One region of the Mycolicibacterium sp. SMGY-1XX genome, then DNA from elsewhere that is predicted to be linked to it. Evidence: riboswitches for the same ligand, from Rfam matches in the RefSeq annotation. Region 1 holds a riboswitch; the other holds the start of a gene.
The links. A riboswitch is a leader RNA that binds a small molecule or an ion and turns the genes downstream of it on or off. The one in region 1 is predicted to bind cobalamin.
Positions count from the first base shown of each region.

Region 2: linked by a shared signal. The riboswitch ahead of NL241_RS34380 (ABC transporter substrate-binding protein) and the one ahead of cobN (cobaltochelatase subunit CobN) in region 1 are both predicted to bind cobalamin.

Region 1 is NZ_CP101139.1:1,934,075-1,944,168, forward strand. Features, by position in the region: gene NL241_RS09510 (lyase family protein) at 1-177, shown strand, start outside; gene pcaDC (bifunctional 3-oxoadipate enol-lactonase/4-carboxymuconolactone decarboxylase PcaDC) at 174-1,355, shown strand; gene aroQ (type II 3-dehydroquinate dehydratase) at 1,359-1,808, shown strand; gene NL241_RS09525 (sugar phosphate isomerase/epimerase and 4-hydroxyphenylpyruvate domain-containing protein) at 1,814-3,658, shown strand; gene NL241_RS09530 (cytochrome P450) at 3,822-5,261, shown strand; cobalamin riboswitch at 5,344-5,483, shown strand; gene cobN (cobaltochelatase subunit CobN) at 5,523-9,086, shown strand; gene cobF (precorrin-6A synthase (deacetylating)) at 9,087-9,833, shown strand; gene NL241_RS09545 (cobyric acid synthase) at 9,833-10,094, shown strand, end outside.
Region 2 is NZ_CP101139.1:7,196,217-7,206,310, forward strand. Features, by position in the region: gene NL241_RS34365 (ABC transporter ATP-binding protein) at 1-242, opposite strand, end outside; gene NL241_RS34370 (FecCD family ABC transporter permease) at 239-1,231, opposite strand; gene NL241_RS34375 ((2Fe-2S)-binding protein) at 1,252-1,878, opposite strand; gene NL241_RS34380 (ABC transporter substrate-binding protein) at 1,875-2,846, opposite strand; cobalamin riboswitch at 2,881-3,016, opposite strand; partial or broken gene NL241_RS34385 (glycosyltransferase family 87 protein) at 2,990-4,570, opposite strand; gene NL241_RS34390 (transglycosylase domain-containing protein) at 4,585-7,056, opposite strand; gene NL241_RS34395 (DUF5318 domain-containing protein) at 7,049-7,471, opposite strand; gene NL241_RS34400 (DUF1707 SHOCT-like domain-containing protein) at 7,623-8,486, shown strand; gene NL241_RS34405 (PadR family transcriptional regulator) at 8,595-9,140, shown strand; gene NL241_RS34410 (inositol-3-phosphate synthase) at 9,210-10,094, shown strand, end outside.

The sequences.
Region 1 (10,094 bases):
GTCGACGAGACGCGGACCGCCGACAACCTCGCCGCCGCCGAGGGCCTGCTCTCCGAGCAACGTGCGATGACCGAATTGACCGGTCGCACAGCCCTTCCCCGATACACCGGCATCGCAGACCGGTTGATCGACGCGGCGGTGAGCCGCGCCCGGCGTCTCTCCGAGGAGCCGTCGTGACCATTCCCGCCTTGGGCGTCGTCGACTTCGGTGGACCAGACAAGGGGCCGGTGATCCTGCTGGGCCCTTCGCTCGGCACCTCGGCGGCGATCCTGTGGGGTGCGGTTGCGCAGGCGCTGACCGCGGAGGCGCGCGTGGTCGGGTGGGATCTGCCCGGGCATGGACGAAGCGGCCCCGCCGGTTCCTTCACCATCGCCGAACTGGCGGCCGCGGTGGTGGAGATCGCCGATCACTTCGGCGCCGAGCAGTTCCACTACGCGGGCGATTCCCTGGGCGGCTGTGTCGGTTTGCAATTGGCGCTCGACGTCCCGCATCGGGTGGGGACGGCGACCCTGCTGTGTACCGGCGCGGCCATCGGCACCCCGGACGGCTGGCGGGATCGCGCAGCGACCGTACGCGCCGAGGGCATGGCCGCGTTGGTTGCCGACGCCCCCCGGCGCTGGTTCGGGCCCGGGTTCGCCCAGCAACGCCCCGGCGTTGCTGCAGCACTCGTCGATGGCCTGAGCCACACCGACCCGGAGTCCTATGCGCGGGCGTGCGAAGCGCTGGCCGCATTCGACGTCGTCGACCGGCTGCCTGAGATCGCCATCCCCGTGCTCGCCGTCGCGGGCAGCGATGACACTCCAACCCCGCCGGAGTCACTGCAGCGAATCGCATCTGAGGTCACCAACGGTGAACTGGTGGTGTTGGAGGCGGTCGGTCACCTCGCTCCGGCGGAGGCCCCTGACAGGGTGGCCGCGTTGATCGCGCAGCGGGTGGGACTGCCGTGGCGGGCCGCAGCCAGAACCGTCGACGAGGTGTACCAGAGGGGAATGGCGGTGCGACGCGAGGTTCTCGGTGACGCCCACGTCGATCGCGCACAGGCCGCCACCACGGAGCTGACCGCGGATTTCCAGCGCATGATCACCGAGTACGCCTGGGGTGGCATCTGGACCCGTCCAGGCCTGGACCGCCGCAGCCGCTCGATGATCACGTTGACCGCCCTCATCGCGCGCGGCCACCACGAGGAGTTCGCCATGCACCTGCGTGCTGCCCGACGCAACGGCCTGAGCAACGACGAGATCGCCGAGCTGATCATGCAGACAGCCATCTACTGCGGTGTCCCCGACGCCAACACCGCGTTCCGCATCGCCTCGGACGTGCTGTCGGACTTCGATTCACGCGGAGGAGCTGCGTAGCCGATGTCCAGAGTTCTCGTGTTGAACGGACCCAACCTCAACCTTCTCGGCGCCCGTGAACCCGCGTATTACGGGACATCCACCCTGGGCGACATCGAGGAACTCTGCCGAAGTGTCGGCGACGTTCTCGATGTCGGCGTGGAGTTCCTGCAGTCCAATCACGAGGGTGTGTTGATCGACCGGATCCATGCCGCGGGAGCCGAGTACCGGGAGGGCACTCTGCGTGGAGTCGTGTTCAATCCCGGTGCGCTCGCCCACAGTTCGCTTGCGCTGCACGATGCGATCAGAGGTGTGGACCTCCCCGTCGTCGAAGTGCACATCTCGAACGTCCATCAGCGGGAATCCTTCAGGCATCACTCGTACGTGTCACCTGCTGCTACCGGGATCATCGTCGGCCTGGGCGCCGCGGGTTACGAGTGGGCCATCCGCGCCCTCGTCGCGAAAGAAAGGTAGCGGCAATGACTCTCACACACCAACATCACATGAAGACCATCGCCACGGTCTGCCTGTCGGGAACTCTGGATGACAAGCTCATCGCCGCGGCCCACGCCGGTTTCGAGGGGATCGAACTGTTCGAGCCCGACCTCGTCGCGTCGACATCGAGCCCGAAGCAGATCCGGGAGCAGTGCGACAACCTGGGATTGGAAATCGTTCTATACCAACCTTTCCGGGATCTCGACAGTACCGACCCGGAGCAGTTTCAACGCAACCTGCGCCGACTCGACCGCAAATTCGACGTCATGGCCGAACTCGGGGTCGACCTGATCCTGGTGTGCTCCAATGCGTCGGACGACGCGGTCGCCGACTTGGACCAGTTGGCAACGCAACTGCGGGCGGCGGGCGAGCTCGCGGAGCGCCGCGGGATGCGGATCGCCTACGAGGCGCTGGCCTGGGGGCGCACCGTTGACCTGTGGACCCGGTCCTGGGAGGCGGTCCGCCGCGCGGACCACGCTGCCGTGGGTCTCTGCCTGGATAGTTTCCACATCCTGTCGAGGTCCTCCACGGTGGATGAGCTCGCCGACGTTCCCGGTGAGAAGATCTTCTTCCTCCAGTTGGCCGATGCACCGCACAAGGACATGGATGTGCTGCAGTGGAGTAGGCACTACCGCCTTTTCCCAGGCGAGGGGGCGTTCGACCTTGTCGCCTTCACCGGCGCCGTACTCGCGGCCGGGTACCGCGGCCCCCTGTCGCTGGAGGTGTTCAACGACGTCTTCCGCCAGTCCTCACCCGTGCGTACCGCCATTGATGCGGTGCGCTCCCTGGGTGCTCTGGAAGCCGGCCTCGACGGCAGCCGACCGTCACGACCGATCGATGTAGCGTTTGTCGAGCTGAGTGTCACCCCGACCGACCTCGGCGTGGCCGAACACGCGCTGTCGGCATTGGGATTCGAGCGGTCGTCGACGCACCGATCGAAAAAGGTCACGGCGTGGACGCAGGCAGATGCCACCATTCTCATCAGCGTCACGACCGACGCGGCCGAGGACGACTCGTCGGCCATTGCCGCGGTCGCATTCGACGCCGAGGACCCCGCGGGGTTCGCAGCGGCGGCCGAACACCTCAACGTGGCGGCGCTCCCGCGTGTGGTGCGGCCGGGCGAAGCCGATCTGCCGGCCGTCGCAGCCCCCGACGGCCTGTCCGTGTTCTTCGTCTCCACCGGGCGGGGAGGCCTCGACTGGCGACGCGACTTCGACCCGGTGCCCGGGTACGGCGACGCCGTCGGCGCGGGTGTCACCGGACTCGACCACATCTCTGTCACGGCGCCCTTCGACCGCTTCGACGAGAGTGTGCTGTTCTACCGTTCGGTGCTCGGGATGCGAACCGACGAGGTGGCGGAATATCCAGGCCCCTACGGGCTGGTGCGCAGTCATCTGCTTCGGACACCCCACCCCTCCGGTTTCGGGATGGCCCTGGATGGTCCGGTGCTGCGCCGGGGTAGGTGGACGCCCGGTGTTCAGACGCCCCAGCACATCGCGTTCACCACCGACGACATCGTCGGCACCCTGAACGCGTTGCCGGCGGACGCCCCGATCCTGCATATCCCCGACAACTACTACGTCGACCTTCAGGCTCGGCTGCACCTGAGCGACGAGTTCGTCGACGTACTGCGGCGACTCGACATTCTCTATGACCGCAGCGCGGACGGCGAGTATTTCCATGCCTACACCACGGTGATCGGCTCACAGGTCTACTTCGAGCTGATCGAGCGCCGCGGCAATTATCGGGGCCGTCCCCTCGCCGATGCGCCGATCCGGATGGCCGCACACGTTGCCGCGCGCCGCGGGAAGGCCCCGTCGACCCGGTGATCCGGTGACGGCCGGACGGCCCATCGTGTTCGTCTTGTCGGAGTGAGCCGCACAGAGTGAGTCTCGAGCAACGAGAGCATCAAAATCGGTGGCACGTCGAACTACCCTGTCCGCAGTAATCGGGGAACGACAGGTGCCGGCCGGCTTTGATTGGACACAGCTCATGACGACTCACATTCGCAGCGGCCGGGCGATCCAGGACCGCCGGATTCCGCATCCGCCCCGACGCGTGCCCCTGCTCGGCGACGTCCTGAGTTTCCGCGGCGACGAGCCCGCCCAGTCCGTCTCCGACCTCGCCCAAAAGCTGGGCCCGCTGTTCGAATTCCGCTTTCTGGGTGCCCGGTGGGTGGTCGCCGCCGGTCCGGAGGTGGTCACCGAACTGAACGACGAGACCCGGTTCTGCAAGCACCTCGGCCCGGACATGGTGGCGCTACGGGTCATGGGTGGTGACGGGTTGTTCACCGCCCACAACGACGAACCCAACTGGCGTAAGGCGCACATGCTGCTGATGCCGGCGTTCTCGCAGGCGGCCATGCGGAGTTACCACCCCACGATGCTCGACGCGGCCGCGGAGTTGACCGCCGCCTGGGATGCGCATGCCGACTCGGGGGAGTCCGTCGACGTCTCCGCCGACACCACCCGGGTGACGCTGGAAACCATCGGGCGCTGCGCGGCGGGTTACTCATTCGGCGCGTTCCACTCCGAGCAACCGCATCCTTTTGTGGAGCACATGGTGGCCGGTTTGGTGGGAGCTGACCGGCTGGGGGTGTTCCGGGCCACCTACCTGCCGAAGTTCGTGGCGAATCGTTATGAACGCGAGGTGCGCCGGCATGCCGACGCCATGCACCGGATCGCTGACGACATCATCGCCGGCCGGAGAGCCGAAGGGCTGGGGCACCACGATGATCTCCTCGAGATCATGCTGGCACCCAGCCCGGACTCTCCAGACGACGGCCGGCCCGCACTCGATGAGGCCAACATCCGCTACCAGTTGATCAACTTCCTGGTCGCCGGCCACGAAACCACTTCCGGTGCTTTGTCTTTCGCACTCTACTTCCTGTCCACCCATCCCGACGTGTTCTCCCGCGCCCGCGATGAAGTGGACAGGGTGTGGGGAGACGACGCACCGGAATTCGAGCAGATCGCCAAGCTGCGCTATGTGCGTCGTGTGCTCGACGAATCGCTGCGGCTGCAACCGACCGTGCCCGCCTACTACCGGTCGGCCCGGGAGGACACGGTGCTGGCGGGACGGTACGCCATCGGGAAGAACGAGTGGGTGTTGGCGTTGACCACCACGCTGCACCGCGCCCCGCAATGGACCGCGCCCGGCTTGAAGCCGGTGGACGAGTTCGACCCGGACCGGTTCGCCCCCGAACACCTGCGCGCCCGGCCGGCGCACCTGTACAAACCGTTCGGCACCGGCGAGCGCTCGTGCATCGGGCGACAGTTCGCCCTGCACGAAGCGGTGCTGGTGCTCGGCTGGCTGATCCGGCGCTACGACCTGATCGCCGACCCGGATTACGAGCTGCAGGTGGCCGAGCGGCTGACTCTGATGCCGAAGGGTTTCCGGCTGGGGTTGCGCCGGCGACGCTCCCAGCGTTGAGACTGCGGTGACACCGGTGTTCGGGCGGGTTTTGCGGGCGTGGCCGCAGTCTCGAACACCTGTGGTCGGCTCGGGCAGGCTTCTGCACTAGGCTGGTCGCGACACACCTCGTGGAGCAGGAACCCGGTGCGAATCCGGGGCGGTTCCGCCACTGTGAAGGCCACGGCGCCGTGAGGCCGCCGGTGGTCACAGCCAGACACTGGCCGCGAGGATCCACGGCGAGGGGCGCGAACCCCGGGGAGGCCGATCATGCCTGATGACATGACCCGTATTGCCCTGCTGTCCACCTCGGACACCGACTTGCTCTCGGCCCGCGCCAGCGGCGCGGCCTACAACCTGGGCAATCCCGCCCGCCAGCCGCTCGAGCCGGTGTTGGCCGGCGCCGACGTGGTGGTGATGCGGGTGCTCGGGTCCTCCGACGAGATCCGCACCGAACTGGAGACCCTGCGGGCCAGCGGCCTGCCGATGGTGGTCCTCGGCGGTGAGCGTCAGCCCAGCCCCGAGTTGATGGAGAACTCGACGGTGCCGATCGGGCTGGCGGCGCAGGCGCACGCCTATCTCGCCGAAGGCGGCCCGGCCAACCTCGGGCAACTGCACGCGTTCCTCTGCGACACCGTGCTGCTCAGCGGCGACGGCTTCGAGCCGCCGGCGGTGATCCCCGAGTGGGGTTATGGTCAGCGCCCCGAGCAGACCGACGGAGCAGCACGGATCGGCATCCTGTACTACCGGGCCCACGAGATCAGCGGTAACGCCGGGTTCGCGCACGCACTGGCCGATGCCATCGACGCCACCGGCGACGCGGTGGGTGTCCCGATCTTCGCGTCGTCGCTGCGCAGCGCTCCCGAGGAGCTCTACCAAGCGTTCGGCACGTTGGACGCGCTGATCGTCACCGTGCTCGCCGCCGGCGGGTCCAAACCGGCCGGGGTGAGCGCCGGCGGTGACGACGGCTCCTGGGACATCGAGCGGCTGGCCGCCCTCGACATCCCGGTGCTGCAGGGCCTGTGCCTGACGTCGTCCCGCGAGGACTGGGACGCCAACGACGACGGCGTGACCCCGCTGGACTCGGCGAACCAGATCGCCATCCCCGAGTTCGACGGCCGGATCATCACCGCGCCGTTCTCGTTCAAGGAGATCGACGAAGACGGTCTGCCGCACTACGTGGCCGACCCCGAACGGTGCGCCCGGGTCGCGGGGATCGCCGTCAACCACGCCCGGTTGCGCCGAGTTCCCAACGGCGAGAAGAAGCTTGCGCTGGTGCTCTCGGCGTACCCCACCAAGCATTCCCGCGTCGGCAACGCCGTCGGCCTGGACACCCCGGCTTCCACCGTGCGCCTGCTGCGCCGACTGGCCGCCGACGGCTACGACGTCGGCGACGGTTTCGGTGTGCTCGGTATCGAAGACGAGACCGAGGCCGGCGACCGGTTGATCCACACCCTGATCGCCGCCGGCGGTCAGGACGAAGAGTGGCTCACCACAACACAACTCACCGATGCGCACGTGACGGTGAGTGCCGAGCAGTACACCGCCTGGACCGCTGACGTGCCCGAGGGGTTGCGCGGAGAGATGCAACAAGCCTGGGGTCCAGCGCCCGGCAAGCTCTTCGTCAACGACGCGGGGCAGATCGTGCTGGCCGCGTTGCGGGCCGGAAACATCGTGCTGATGATCCAGCCGCCACGCGGTTTCGGCGAGAACCCGGTGGCGATCTACCACGATCCCGACATGGCGCCCAGTCACCACTACCTGGCCGCATACCGGTGGCTGGAGCACGGTTTCGGTGCGCACGCCGTGGTGCACCTGGGCAAGCACGGGTCCATGGAATGGCTGCCCGGCAAGAACGCCGCGCTGTCGGCCGACTGCGCCACCGACGCCACCATCGGCAGTCTCCCGCTGATCTACCCGTTCCTGGTCAATGACCCCGGTGAGGGCGCGCAGGCCAAACGCCGCGCACACGCCACCATCGTCGATCACCTGATCCCGCCGATGGCCCGGGCCGAGACCTACGGCGACATCGCGCGACTGGAACAGCTCCTCGACGAGTACGGCAACATCGCCTCGATGGACCCGGCCAAGCTGCCGGCCATCCGCGGCGAGATCTGGAACCTGATGCGCGCCGCGGAGATGCACCGCGACCTCGGCTTGGACGACCGTCCCGAGGACGAGGAATTCGACGACTTCCTGCTGCACGTCGACGGCTGGCTGTGCGAGATCAAGGACGCCCAAATCCGCGACGGCCTGCACGTGCTCGGCGGCGCACCCGAGGGCGAGGCCCGGGTGAACCTGGTGCTGGCCATTCTGCGGGCCGCCCAGGTGTGGGGTGGCCGCGACCACGCCGTGCCCGGGCTGCGCGCCGCGCTCGGTCTCAAAGAGGAGGCCGAAACCGCCGCGGTGGACGAGATCGAGACCCGGGCCCGCGGACTCGTCGAAGCGATGGAGGCGGCCGGCTGGGACGCCGCCGTGGCGGCCACTCTGCACGACGACCCCGAGGTGCAGACGGTGCTGCGGTTCGCCGCCACCGAGGTGGTGCCCCGGCTGGCCGGTACCGCTGGTGAACTCGACGCCGTGATCCACGCACTGGCAGGTGGTTTCGTGCGCCCCGGCCCATCCGGATCCCCGTTGCGCGGGCTGGTGAACGTGCTGCCGACGGGCCGCAACTTCTACACCGTCGACCCGCGGGCGGTGCCGTCGCGGCTGGCCTGGCAGACCGGTCAGGCGATGGCCGAATCGCTGGTGCAGCGCTACCTGGACGACACCGGCGCCTACCCGGAGTCGGTCGGTCTGTCGGTGTGGGGCACCAGCGCCATGCGCACCTCCGGCGACGACGTGGCCGAAGTGCTTGCACTGCTGGGGGTTCGGCCGGAATGGGACGAGGCATCCCGCCGGGTCAGCCGGCTCGAGATCATCGCCCTCGAGGAACTGGGCAGACCCCGGATCGACGTGACGGTGCGGATCTCCGGCTTTTTCCGCGACGCCTTCCCACATGTGGTGGCGATGCTGGACGACGCCGTGCGCATGGTCGCCACCCTCGACGAACCCGACGAGCAGAACTTCGTGGCCGCCCACGCCCGCGCCGACTTGGCCGAGCATGGTGATGAGCGTCGCGCCACCACAAGGGTTTTCGGATCCAAGCCGGGCTCGTACGGTGCCGGGATCCTGCAGGTGATCGAGGCGGGCACCTGGCGTGACGACAAGGACCTGGCCGAGGTGTACACCGCGTGGGGCGGCTTCGCCTACGGCCGTGGTCTCGACGGGGTGGCCGCCGCCGATGACATGCGCACCAACTACTCGCGCATCAAGGTGGCTGCCAAGAACATCGACACCCGCGAGCACGATATCGCCGACAGCGACGACTACTTCCAGTACCACGGCGGCATGGTGGCCACCATCCGCGCGCTCACCGGCTCGGATCCCAAGGCCTACGTGGGGGATTCGACGACACCCGATGCGGTGCGAACCCGAAGCCTGGCCGAGGAGACCGCCCGGGTGTTCCGGTCCCGGGTGGTGAACCCACGCTGGATCTCCGCCATGCGCAAACACGGGTACAAGGGTGCGTTCGAACTCGCCGCCACCGTCGACTACCTGTTCGGGTTCGATGCCACCGCCGGGGTGGTGCACGACTGGATGTACGAGAAACTCGCTCAGGAGTACGTGCTCGACCCGACGAACCGGGAATTCCTGGACAAATCGAATCCGTGGGCGCTGCACGGCATCGTCGAGCGGCTGCGGGAAGCGGCCGACCGTGGCCTGTGGGCGGAACCGTCACCGGAAACACTGGCCGCGTTGCAGCAGGCATATCTCGAGGTCGAGGGTGATCTGGAGGACCGGTAGGTGACAGAAGTCCGGATTCTCGGGGTCGGGATGGGCCCCCAGCACGTCACCGCGGAGGTGGCCGCGGCGCTGCGCGACGTGGATTACGTACTGGCAGCGGAGAAGAACGATGACGACGGGCTGCTGGCGCTGCGGCGTGAAATCCTGGCTGCCCACACGGATTCGGTGCCGATCGTGGTGGTCCGCGACCCGGAACGAGACCGCTCGGCCGGGCTGAGCACCTCCGGTTACGAAGGTGCCGTAGCGGATTGGCATTCGGCCCGGGCGGCGGAATACGCCGCCGTACTGCGGGAGCGCGGCGGGACGGCGGCGTTCCTGGTGTGGGGGGACCCCTCGCTGTACGACTCGACCATCCGGATCGTCGAAAAGGTCCGTGAGCTCGGCGTCCCGGTGGAACTGGACGTGCTGCCGGGGATCAGCGCCCCGCAGCTGCTCGCAGCCCGGCATCGGATCGTGCTACACGAGGTGGGCCGTCCGGTGCACATCACCACCGGCAGGCGGTTGCAGGAGGCGGTGGCGGCGGGCCAGGACAACATCGTCGCCATGCTCAATCCACCACCGGAGCGGCTCGACCTGTCCGGCCTACACGACTGGACGCTGTGGTGGGGCGCCAATCTCGGCGCGCCCGGCGAACGTCTGGTTCACGGCCGGCTCGGTGAGGTGTATCCCGCCATGGCCGAGGCGCGTGAGGCGGCCAAGGCCGACGCCGGCTGGGTGATGGACCTGTTCCTGGTGAGGAAGAACTGATGCCGGGCATCCTCGTGGCCGGCACCACCAGCGATGCGGGCAAGAGCGTGGTCACCACCGGCCTGTGCCGGGCGCTGGCCCGCCGGGGTGTCAAGGTGGCCCCGTACAAGGCGCAGAACATGTCGAACAACTCGATGGTGTGCGCTACGGGCACTGAGATCGGCCGGGCGCAATGGGTTCAGGCCCTGGCCGCCGAGGCCGAACCCGAGGCGGCCATGAATCCCGTGCTGCTCAAACCGGGCAGTGATCACCGCAGCCATG
Region 2 (10,094 bases), 2.0 Mb from region 1:
ACCCGGCGGGCGAGCTCCCTGCTGGACAGCTGACCGATCTTCACCCCGTCGACGTACACCTGCCCGGCGGCGGGTTTCAGGATGCCCACCAGCGCGCGCAACAGGGTGGATTTTCCGCACCCGTTGGGGCCCACCACCCCGATGACCTGGCCCGGTTCAGCCGACAGCGACACCGATTCGACCACCATGCGGCCGCCGAGGCGCACCGACACCGCGTCGGCCCGCAATCGCGCGGCGCTCACGCGGCCACCGTCCGGCGGGCATCCCGGCGGATGAGCCAGAGGAAGAACGGCCCACCGCACAACGCGGTGAGCACACCCACCGGGATCTCCTGCGGTGACGCCAACGTCCGGGCCGCCATATCGGCGATCACCAGGAAGGAGGCGCCCGCCAGCGCGGTGGCCGGCAGCGCCCGCCGGTGGTCGCTGCCCACGAGCAGTCGCACCGCGTGGGGCAGGATCAGCCCGACGAACCCGATGGGCCCGCTGACGGCCACCAGCACACCGGTGACCAGTGAGGTCACCACGAACACCTGCGCGCGAAACCGGTTGGCGTCCACCCCCATTGTCATCGCTGCCTCATCACCGGCCAGCAGGACGTTGAGGATGCGGGACTGCGCCAGCAGCACCGCCAGCCCGATCAACACCACCGACAGCGGCAGCCACAGGGAATCCCAGTTCGCCCCACCCAAACCGCCCAGCAGCCAGGTCAACACCTGGCGGGCCTGGTCGCCGCTGCTCGACATGATCAGCATCAAGCTGGTCACCGCCGACAGCACGTAGGCGACCGCGACACCGGCGAGGACCAGGCGGGTGGTGGTGATCTGGCCACCGGCGCGGGACAGCAGGTACACCAACCCCAGTGCCGCAAGAGCACCCAGGAAGGCGGCGACGGACGTCGAGGCGAACCCGAACACCGTCACCCCGGTCAGGATGACCGCCACCGCGCCCACCGAAGCACCGGAGGAGACCCCGAGCAGGAACGGATCGGCCAGCGGGTTGCGTACCAGCGCCTGCAAGGTCATCCCGACCACACCCAGGCCGGCGCCCACCACCGCGCCCAGCAGCACCCGCGGCCCCCGCACCTGCAGCACGATGGTCGCGTGATGCGTGGGAACAGGTTGTTGCAGAATCGCTTTGGCGACATCGGCCGGCGGGACGTTGATGGAGCCGATCGCCAGACCCAGCACCATGCTGGCGACCAGAAGGGCGGCCAGGCCCAGCATGACCATGGGGTAGGAAGCCCGCGGGTTCACAGCGGACAGTCCCCACACTTGCGTCCGGCGGCCGTGCGGTAGAACAGGCAACAGCTCCGCCGCTTGGGGGTGGTGATCGGTCCGATGACCCGGCCGAGCAGGGGCGGCTGCGCCAACAACGCCGACGCGACGGCATAGCAGGACCGGCCCCGGCTGGCTGACCGCGCCGAGAGCACCAATGCCGTGGCGGCGTTGCCCCACAGCAGACCATCGGCCATCTTGGTGGCGGTCCGCACGGTCTCGTGGAAGACTTCGAGCTGGCTGATGACGTTGTGCGCCAACAATTCTGCCACCTGTTCCGTGGTCGCACCCAGACAATCGGTGCCGCGCAGGTCCGCGAAACCCAGGACCAGCCTGCCGTCTGCGCCGGCGCCGTACCGCAGCCCGGTCAGGTCCGGCACGATGCGGCCGAAAGCCCACGCCCCCAGCGACACCGCCCACAGTCGTTCGGCGAACTCGTATTGCAGAGAGGACACCGCCACCCGTGACTCGGCGGTACCGAGCCGGGCGGCCACCGCCGTCAGCGTCCTGTCGAGGTCGAACTCCGGAACGGCCCCGTCCAGTCCGACTTCGAAGTACCCGCCGAACCGGGCGGCGCGGGTGAGCGCAGCCGCCAACGTCATTGGAAGCGGTCCGGATGCAACTGCGCTGCCAGCTTGCCCACCGCGTACGGCGCCCGAACCCCCATCACCGTGTCCTGCAGGGTCAGGTCGGCGAACCTGTTGTTCTTGATCGCCGGTACGTCGGCCAGCTCCGGCCGCGACCGCAGGAACTCCTTCTTGTTCTCCACCCCCGGCGCGCCGAAGTAGTCATAGATGACGATGACATCGGGGTTGCGTTCGATGACCTGTTCCCACGAGACGTCGCCGAACACCTCGTCGAGATCGGCGAAAATGTTGGTTCCCCCGGCCAATTCGATGAGCTGGGTTCCGATTCCCTTGCCGCCGGCGGTGAATGCCGAGTCCTCGCCACTGTCGTAGACGAACACCTTCAGCGGTGGCACGCCCTCGATGCCGGCGCGCGCGTCGTCGACGCTGCGTTTCATCTCGGTCGTCAGGCTCTCCGCGCGTTCCGGCACACCGAAGATCGTGGCGACCCGCTCGATCTCGGCGTAGACGTCATCCATCCGGACCGGGCCCGTCGCGCAGGCCTCCGGGCTGAGATACGTGGTGATCCCGGCATCGGCGAACGCAGCGCGGGCGCGGCCCTCCGACTCGGCGAACGCGCTGCGGTAGCCGCCGTAGACGAAATCCGGGCCCGCCGCCAGCAATTGTTCGAAGGAAGCGTCCTTGTCCGAGATCAACGGGATGTCGTCGTAGGCCTGCTGGTACTGCGGCAGCGGCGGATTGTCCGGGTAGACATTGCCCACCACAGAGTCCTGTAATCCGAGCGCCAGCATGATCTCGGTGGACTGCTGGAAATAGCCGACCGCCCGGGCCGGCGGCGCGTCGACGGTGACGGCCTCATCGCAGTTGTCGATGGTGAGCGGGAAGCCCTCTGCCGCTTCGGCTTTGGTGTCCGAAGCTGCCGAACTGCAGCCGGCGAGAAGCGCTACAACGGTGAGGATGGCACAGAGTGTGCGAACGGTCATGCGTGACTCCATCCGGGATGTCCTCGTCCCAGGGCAGGCTCATCCGGTGGAGGCAGTATCGGACTTCCGGGTTCGCTACCCGGTCACCGTGGCGGGACCGCGCCGGATTCACACCGGCTTCCTGCTTGTCCATCGGAGCCGATCGGTTGACCGGCGCTACCGACTTTAGCTGAGAGGAAGTCCGGCAACCACGAGGGTGGGTTGTCCGGAGCCCGGTCGAAGACCCCGCCCGACGGATCGTCGATACGGCCACGCCAGCGCACCAGGTCGTCGGCGGGGCGGTAGATCTGCCGGATCACCAGGACACAGAGCCCGATGACGGCGATGTCTCGCAGCAGGACGGTGGTGGTCAGCGCCTGCTCGGGCAGACCCTTGTTCTGCTCGCCGAACAGGAACAGCATGCGCGGCACCCACACCAGGGCGTCGATGGTCATCCAGGCCAGCAGGATCCTGCGGTGCGGGAGCGCGAGCACCGCCAACGGAACCAGCCACAGCGAGAACTGCGGGCTCCACACCTTGTTGGTCAGCAGGAACGCCGCCACCACCAGAAACGCCAACTGCGCCAGCCGGGGCCGCGTGGGTGCGGTGAGCGCGATGTAGGCGATTGCGGCACAACACAACACGAACAACAGCGCAACCACACTGTTGAGAATCGCCGGCGGCTCCCAGAAGCCGAGCTCGGTGTCGAAACCCCGCCAGCCGGTGAAGCTGCCGAACACGTTGTACAGCGAGTCCATGTCCTCACCGCGGCGGCTGTTGAGCCGGAAGAACTCCGCCCACCCCTGCGGGAACAGCACCATGATCGGCAGGTTGACCACCAGCCAGGCGGCCAGCGCCGCCGCCACCGTCTTACCGGCCTCGACGAGACGGCCCGACCGCACCGCCAGCAGCACGATCGGCAGGAGCAACAGCGCCGGATACAGCTTGGCCGCCACCCCGAGGCCGATCAGCACACCGGCCAGCACCGGTCTTCGGCGCGCCCACGCCAGCAGCCCACCCATGGCGAAAGCCGTTGCCAGCGCGTCGAAATTGGTGAAGATCTGGAAGATCAGCAGAGGCGAGCCGGCCACCAGGGCGGCGTCCCAGATGCGGCGTCCGGCCAGCATCGCGGTGGCCCACACCGTCGCCAACCAGGCCAGCGCCAGGCCGAACGCGGCGATGTTGAAGAACATCACCACCTCGGCGACACCGGAGAGCACCGGCCAGGTGACGGCCCGCGTCAGCGCCGAATAGGTCTTGGCCAGCGCCATCGACACGTACTGGTAGACGCCGGTGAGCACCGGATACTCCATGTAACGGATGGCCTGGGTGCCGTCGTACTGGGTGCGGGGCTGACCGTTCTCGTCGGTCTCCAGCCAGCTCGATTTGTACGGGAACTTGCCCTGGCTCAACAACTCCGCGGTGTAGAGCGGCACGGTGTCGGAATAACAGAGCGAGTAGTAGGCCCGCTGGTTCTCCCAGTTGGCCACGCGTTGATCGGCGGTGCCGGTGCCCACGGTCTGCAGACACGGCGATTTGGTGGTCCACCCCAGCGCGAGGAACACCAGGGCGATGACGAAGATGACCCGCAGCGGGGTGAACAACCGCTGCCTGCCGATGAGTGCATGCCGTCCGACCGGTCCCCCGACCACGTCGGACATGGCCGACACCATCACATCGTTGCGGCTGGGCAGGTCCCGATCGTCGGCACTGCGGGTATCGGTGGCCAACCGCTGCGGTGACACTCCCCCCGATTCCGTCACGGGGGCGGCGGGGGCACGATCGGTGCGTTGGGGTCGACCGGCGGGGGCACCGGAGCGCCCGGCGCGGCCGGTACGGGCGGAGCGCCACCCGGAACCGGAGCCGGCACCGTCGTCGGCGGACCCAGCGGGATGGTGATACCCGGCGCGATCTCGATACTGGGCTGGATCACCGTGCCCGGCTGCGGTGTCGGCGGCGCGGTCTGCGTCGGCCGCGGTGGCGGAGCGGCAGGCACCCCGGCGTACCCGCCGATCTCGGTCGGCTTCGGGAATTCCTCGTCGTCGGTGCCCTCGAGGGCGCCGTCCATCGTTGCCTTCCAGATGTCCGACGGCAGGCCCGAGCCGTACACCGGCGAGCCCCACTGGTTCTCCAGCGGCTTGGTGCCGTCGACGGTGCCCACCCAGACGGCGGTCGACAAGGACGGGGTGAACCCGACCATCCAGGCGTCGCGGTTGGCGCCGGTGTCGCCGAGCTGATTGGTGCCCGTCTTCGCGGCCGACGGGCGGCCGCCGGCCAGGTTGTGGCCGTTGGAATAGCCGGCGATGGGTTGCATGGCGGCGGTGACGTTGTCGGCGACGGCCTTGTCGATGCGCTGCTCACCCTCGGTGTCCTGGGTGCTGGCGTCAAATAGGACCTGGCCCTGCGCGTTGACCACCTTCTGCACGAAGTGCGGCCGGTGGTAGACGCCGGAGTCAGCCAGCGTCGCGTACGCCGAGGCCATGTCGATGACCCGGGACTGGTACTGCCCCAGCACCACGCCGTTGTTCGGCGGCCCGCCCTGGCCGTCCTCGCTCAAGGTGTGCTCGACACCGGGGAAGCTCTCGGCGATACCGGCCCGGTGCGCGGCGTCGGCGACGTCGGACGGGCCGTTCTCCAGCTCGAGCATCAGGCGGTAGTAGCTGGTGTTGAGCGACCGCTTCAACGCCTCGGCGATGTTGCAGGTGCCGCAGCTGTTGCCTTCGACATTGCCGATCTCGATGCCGTTGACGGTCAGTGGTGACGAGTCCACCTGATAGCCCAGCCCCTTGCCCTGCTCCAGGGCCGCGACGAGTGCGAACACCTTGAACGACGAGCCGGTGGGCAGCCCGGCCTGCGCGAAGTCGAAACCGTTGGCATCCGAGCCGCCGTAGTAGGCCTTGACCGCGCCGGTCTTCGGATCGACCGACACCACGGCCGACCGCATGTCCGGGTCCTGACCCTCGAGGGTCTCGGTCACCGCCTCCTCCGCGGCCGCCTGCGCCTTGGGGTCGATGGTGGTGGTGATCTGCAGGCCCTCGGTGTTGAGTTGCTGCTCGTCGATGTCGAACAGGTCCAGCAGCTCGCGGATGACCTGCCGCTCGATCAAACCGTTGGGGCCCGTGGTCTGGTTGGCCGAACCGGCCTGCTCCGGCGGGATGGTCGGGGGGAACACCTGTGCGGCGCGGTCCTCGGCGGACAGTGCGCCGATTTCGACCATGCCGTCGAGCACCCAGTTCCAGCGGGTGGTGGCGCCTTCCAGGTCGACGGCAGGGTCCAGTCCCGACGGCCGCTGGATCAGCGCCGCCAGCAGCGCACCCTCGGCCACGGTGAGCTGCTCGACGGGTTTGTTGAAGTAAGCCTGGGCGGCCGCCGAGACACCGTAGGCGCCGCGGCCGAAGTAGATGATGTTCAGGTACGACTGCATCACCTGGTCTTTGGACCATTCGCTGGACATCTTCGTCGAGATGACCAGCTCCTTGGCCTTGCGGATCACCCCGCCCACACCGGAGCGGGCGTCGCCGACCAGCGCGTTCTTCACGTACTGCTGCGTGATCGTCGACCCGCCCTGCAGATCGCCGCCGAACAGGTTGTTCTTCGTGGCGCGCAGGAAGCCGGTGAAGGAGAAGCCGGGATTGGAGTAGAAGTCACGGTCCTCGGCGGCCATCACCGCATCCCGCACCGACACCGGGATCTGGTCGATGTTGACGTCGACCCGGTTGCCTTCCGGCGGAACGATCCGCGCGATCTCCGAGCCGTCGCTGGCCAGGATGGTCGAGACCTGGTTGGTGCGGATGTCGCCGGGCTTGGGCACCTCGACGATGAAATACGCCATCCCGAACGTGATGAGCGGTAGCAGGATCAGGACCGCGGCGGCGGCGGCCAGGCCGCGCCGAACCCACTTCCAGTTGATCTGCGAGGGCTTCTTCGGCCCGCCGCCACCGCCGCCGGGCGGATGCGGCCCGCCGGGCGGCAGCTTCGGCGGCGGCGTCCCGTCGAGGGCGGCCTTGACCACGTCGATCGGGTCGCGCAGGCGGGGATCGGGTACTTCGCGCACCGGCGGGATGACCGAGGTGGGCCGCTGGTCGGGCCGCACGGCACTTCTGCGGTGTGGCTCCGGCTGCGCCGGGAGGCGGCTGGTTTCGGGCTCGGGTCGTCTGGCGTGCGCACCGTTGGCCGCTGACCCGCGCTGATCATCAGAAGCCGACCGGTCGTGCCGCCCCGGGTTACTCACTGGCCGTCCGCGCGCCCTTGCGCGCAGTTCGAGTGCGGGGCGCCTTCGGAGACTTCGGCGCGCCCAGCACGTAGGACTTGACCAGATGATTCCAACTGCAGGTTCGGCATACCTCCACCACATGTACCGAGAACTCTTCGTGCTTGGTCGCCAGTAGTACCAGTTCCTCGGCGGTACGAGCCGATCCCGACACCGGGCCCAGATGGTCACCGAACACCCAGGACACCAGCGTCAGCTGTTCCTTCCGGCAGATCGGGCACATGACGGAACTGGGTTTTCCGTGGAACTTCGCGGCGCGCAACAGGTAGGGGTTGGCGTCGCAGACCTCGGAGACGCCCGTGCGGCCGGAGTACACCTCGGCCAGCAGGGAACGCCGCCGAAGCGCGTAGTCCACCACCTGTCGCTGCAATCGCACGATCACAAGAGTACGTCGGCCTTCTGAGCACAGAGCCGCGACGGGCCTGCCCTGTGCACGAAACCGTGCATCCGCCCAGCGCTGCCGCATGCCATGACGCTCATCACCGCAGTTGTAAGCATCCGGGGGGACGAACTCTTACGATCATCGCGTGGCGACGCGTCAAACAGCAGGTACACGGGCCAAGGACAGCAACAGGAACGACACCTGCGCGGTTCTGGACAGTGCGCTGGCCGACGGCCAGTTGTCGATGGAGGAACACCGCCAGCGGGTGGCGGCGGCCACTGCCGCCGCGACCCTCGGTGATCTACAGGCGCTGGTGGCCGATCTGCAGATCGAGAACGCACCCGTCAAACTGCCCGACCTGAAGAAGCCGTCTCCCCTGCAGACTCCAGGCGCCGGCTGGGGTCTGCGGGCCGCGGTGGCGGCGGTGCTGGTGGTACTGGGCATCGGGATCGGCTGGGGGTTGTACGGCAACACCAGCTCGCCGTTGAGTTTCGAGACCGATCCGGGCGCCAAATCCGACGGCATTCCCGCCAAGGTGCTGACCCCGCCGCGGCAGTTGTTCTCCCTGGGCGGGCTGACCGGGCTGTTCGAGCAGATGCGCTCGAAGTTCGGCGACACCACCGGCTACGACATCACGATCTTCGAGGACTACGCGTCGCTGACCCGTCAGGACCCCACGGAACCGCGGCGCGCGCTGAGCTACTCCTACCGAGGCGGCTGGGATGACCCGTCGGAGACCACGGTGGGTTCCGACGAGCGCGTCGTGGACCTCGGTGCCTTCGACATCCCCGCGATGGTGGGCATCATCCGCGGCGCCCCGGAGACGCTGGGTATCGATCCCGCGGAGGTCGAGAGCACACACGTCAGCATCGAGGCCACCGACGACATCACCGCGCCGCCGGGCACGATCGAGGTGAGCATCTACGTGACGCCGGAATTCGGTAACAGCGGCTACCTCGAGCTGGGCGGCGACGGTGTGATCAAGCGGGTGTCCTACCCCAGCGAGTAGGCCGATCTTCACTCGGATGTTGCTCTGATGTAGCGGCGTATATATCGGCGCGATACTATTGCGCGAGGTGTCGAACCGCCGTAACGGACGAGCAAGGAGGTGTTGGCGATGCTGGAACTCGCCATCTTGGGCCTTCTTCTCGAATCGCCCATGCACGGCTATGAACTCCGCAAACGGCTGACTGGACTCCTGGGCGCATTCCGCGCCTTCTCCTACGGTTCGCTGTACCCGGCCCTGCGCCGGATGCAGACCGACGGGCTCATTGTCGAAGACGCTGCCCCGGAGGGAACCTTGAAGGTCCGGCGGGCCCGTCGCGTCTACCAGCTCACCGATGCCGGACGGCAGCGGTTCAGCGAGTTGGTGGCCGACACCGGTCCGCAGAACTACACCGACGACGGGTTCGGTGTGCATCTGGCTTTCTTCAACCGCACCCCGGCCGAAGCCCGGATGCGAATCCTGGAGGGTCGTCGTCGCCAGGTCGAGGAACGCCGGGAAGGTCTCCGTGAAGCCGTTGCGCGGGCCAGTAGTTCGTTCGATCGGTACACCCGCCAGCTGCACCAACTCGGGCTGGAGTCCAGCGAGCGTGAGGTGAAGTGGCTCAACGAGCTGATCGCCGCCGAACGCGTCGCCAACGGGCGCACCGATCAACCCTGAAAACCCACGGCAAGAGTGGTTCGTGAAGACGGACGCAATACGCAAGTTGAAAGATGAAGGGAAACGTCCATGACTGACCAGGACATCCGGGTCGCCATCGTCGGCGTCGGAAACTGCGCGTCCTCGCTGGTGCAGGGTGTGCAGTACTACAAGGACGCCGACGAGAACGCCAGCGTCCCCGGCCTGATGCACGTGAAGTTCGGCCGCTACCACGTCCGGGACGTCAAGTTCGTCGCCGCCTTCGACGTGGACGCCAAGAAGGTCGGCTTCGACCTGTCCGAGGCCATCTTCGCCTCGGAGAACAACACCATCAAGATCGCCGACGTGCCGCCGACCAACGTGACGGTGCAGCGCGGACCGACACTCGACGGCATCGGCAAGTACTACGCCGAAACCATCGAGATCTCTGACACCGAGGCCGTCGACGTGGTCAAGGCGCTCAAAGACGCCAAGGTCGACGTGCTGGTCTCCTACCTGCCCGTCGGCTCCGAAGAGGCCGACAAGTTCTACGCCCAGTGCGCCATCGACGCCGGCGTGGCCTTCGTCAACGCGCTGCCCGTCTTCATCGCCTCCGACCCGGTGTGGGCCGAGAAGTTCCGCGCCGCCGGTGTGCCGATCGTCGGCGACGACATCAAGAGCCAGGTGGGCGCCACCATCACCCACCGCGTGATGGCCAAGCTGTTCGAAGACCGCGGCGTGCAGCTGGACCGCACCATGCAGCTCAACGTCGGCGGCAACATGGACTTCCTCAACATGCTGGAGCGTTCGCGGCTGGAGTCGAAGAAGATCTCCAAGACCCAGGCCGTCACGTCCAACCTGCAGCGTGAGTTCAACACCAAGGACGTGCACATCGGCCCGTCCGATCACGTCGGCTGGCTCGACGACCGCAAGTGGGCCTACGTCCGCCTGGAAGGCCGCGCCTTCGGTGACGTGCCGCTGAACCTGGAGTACAAG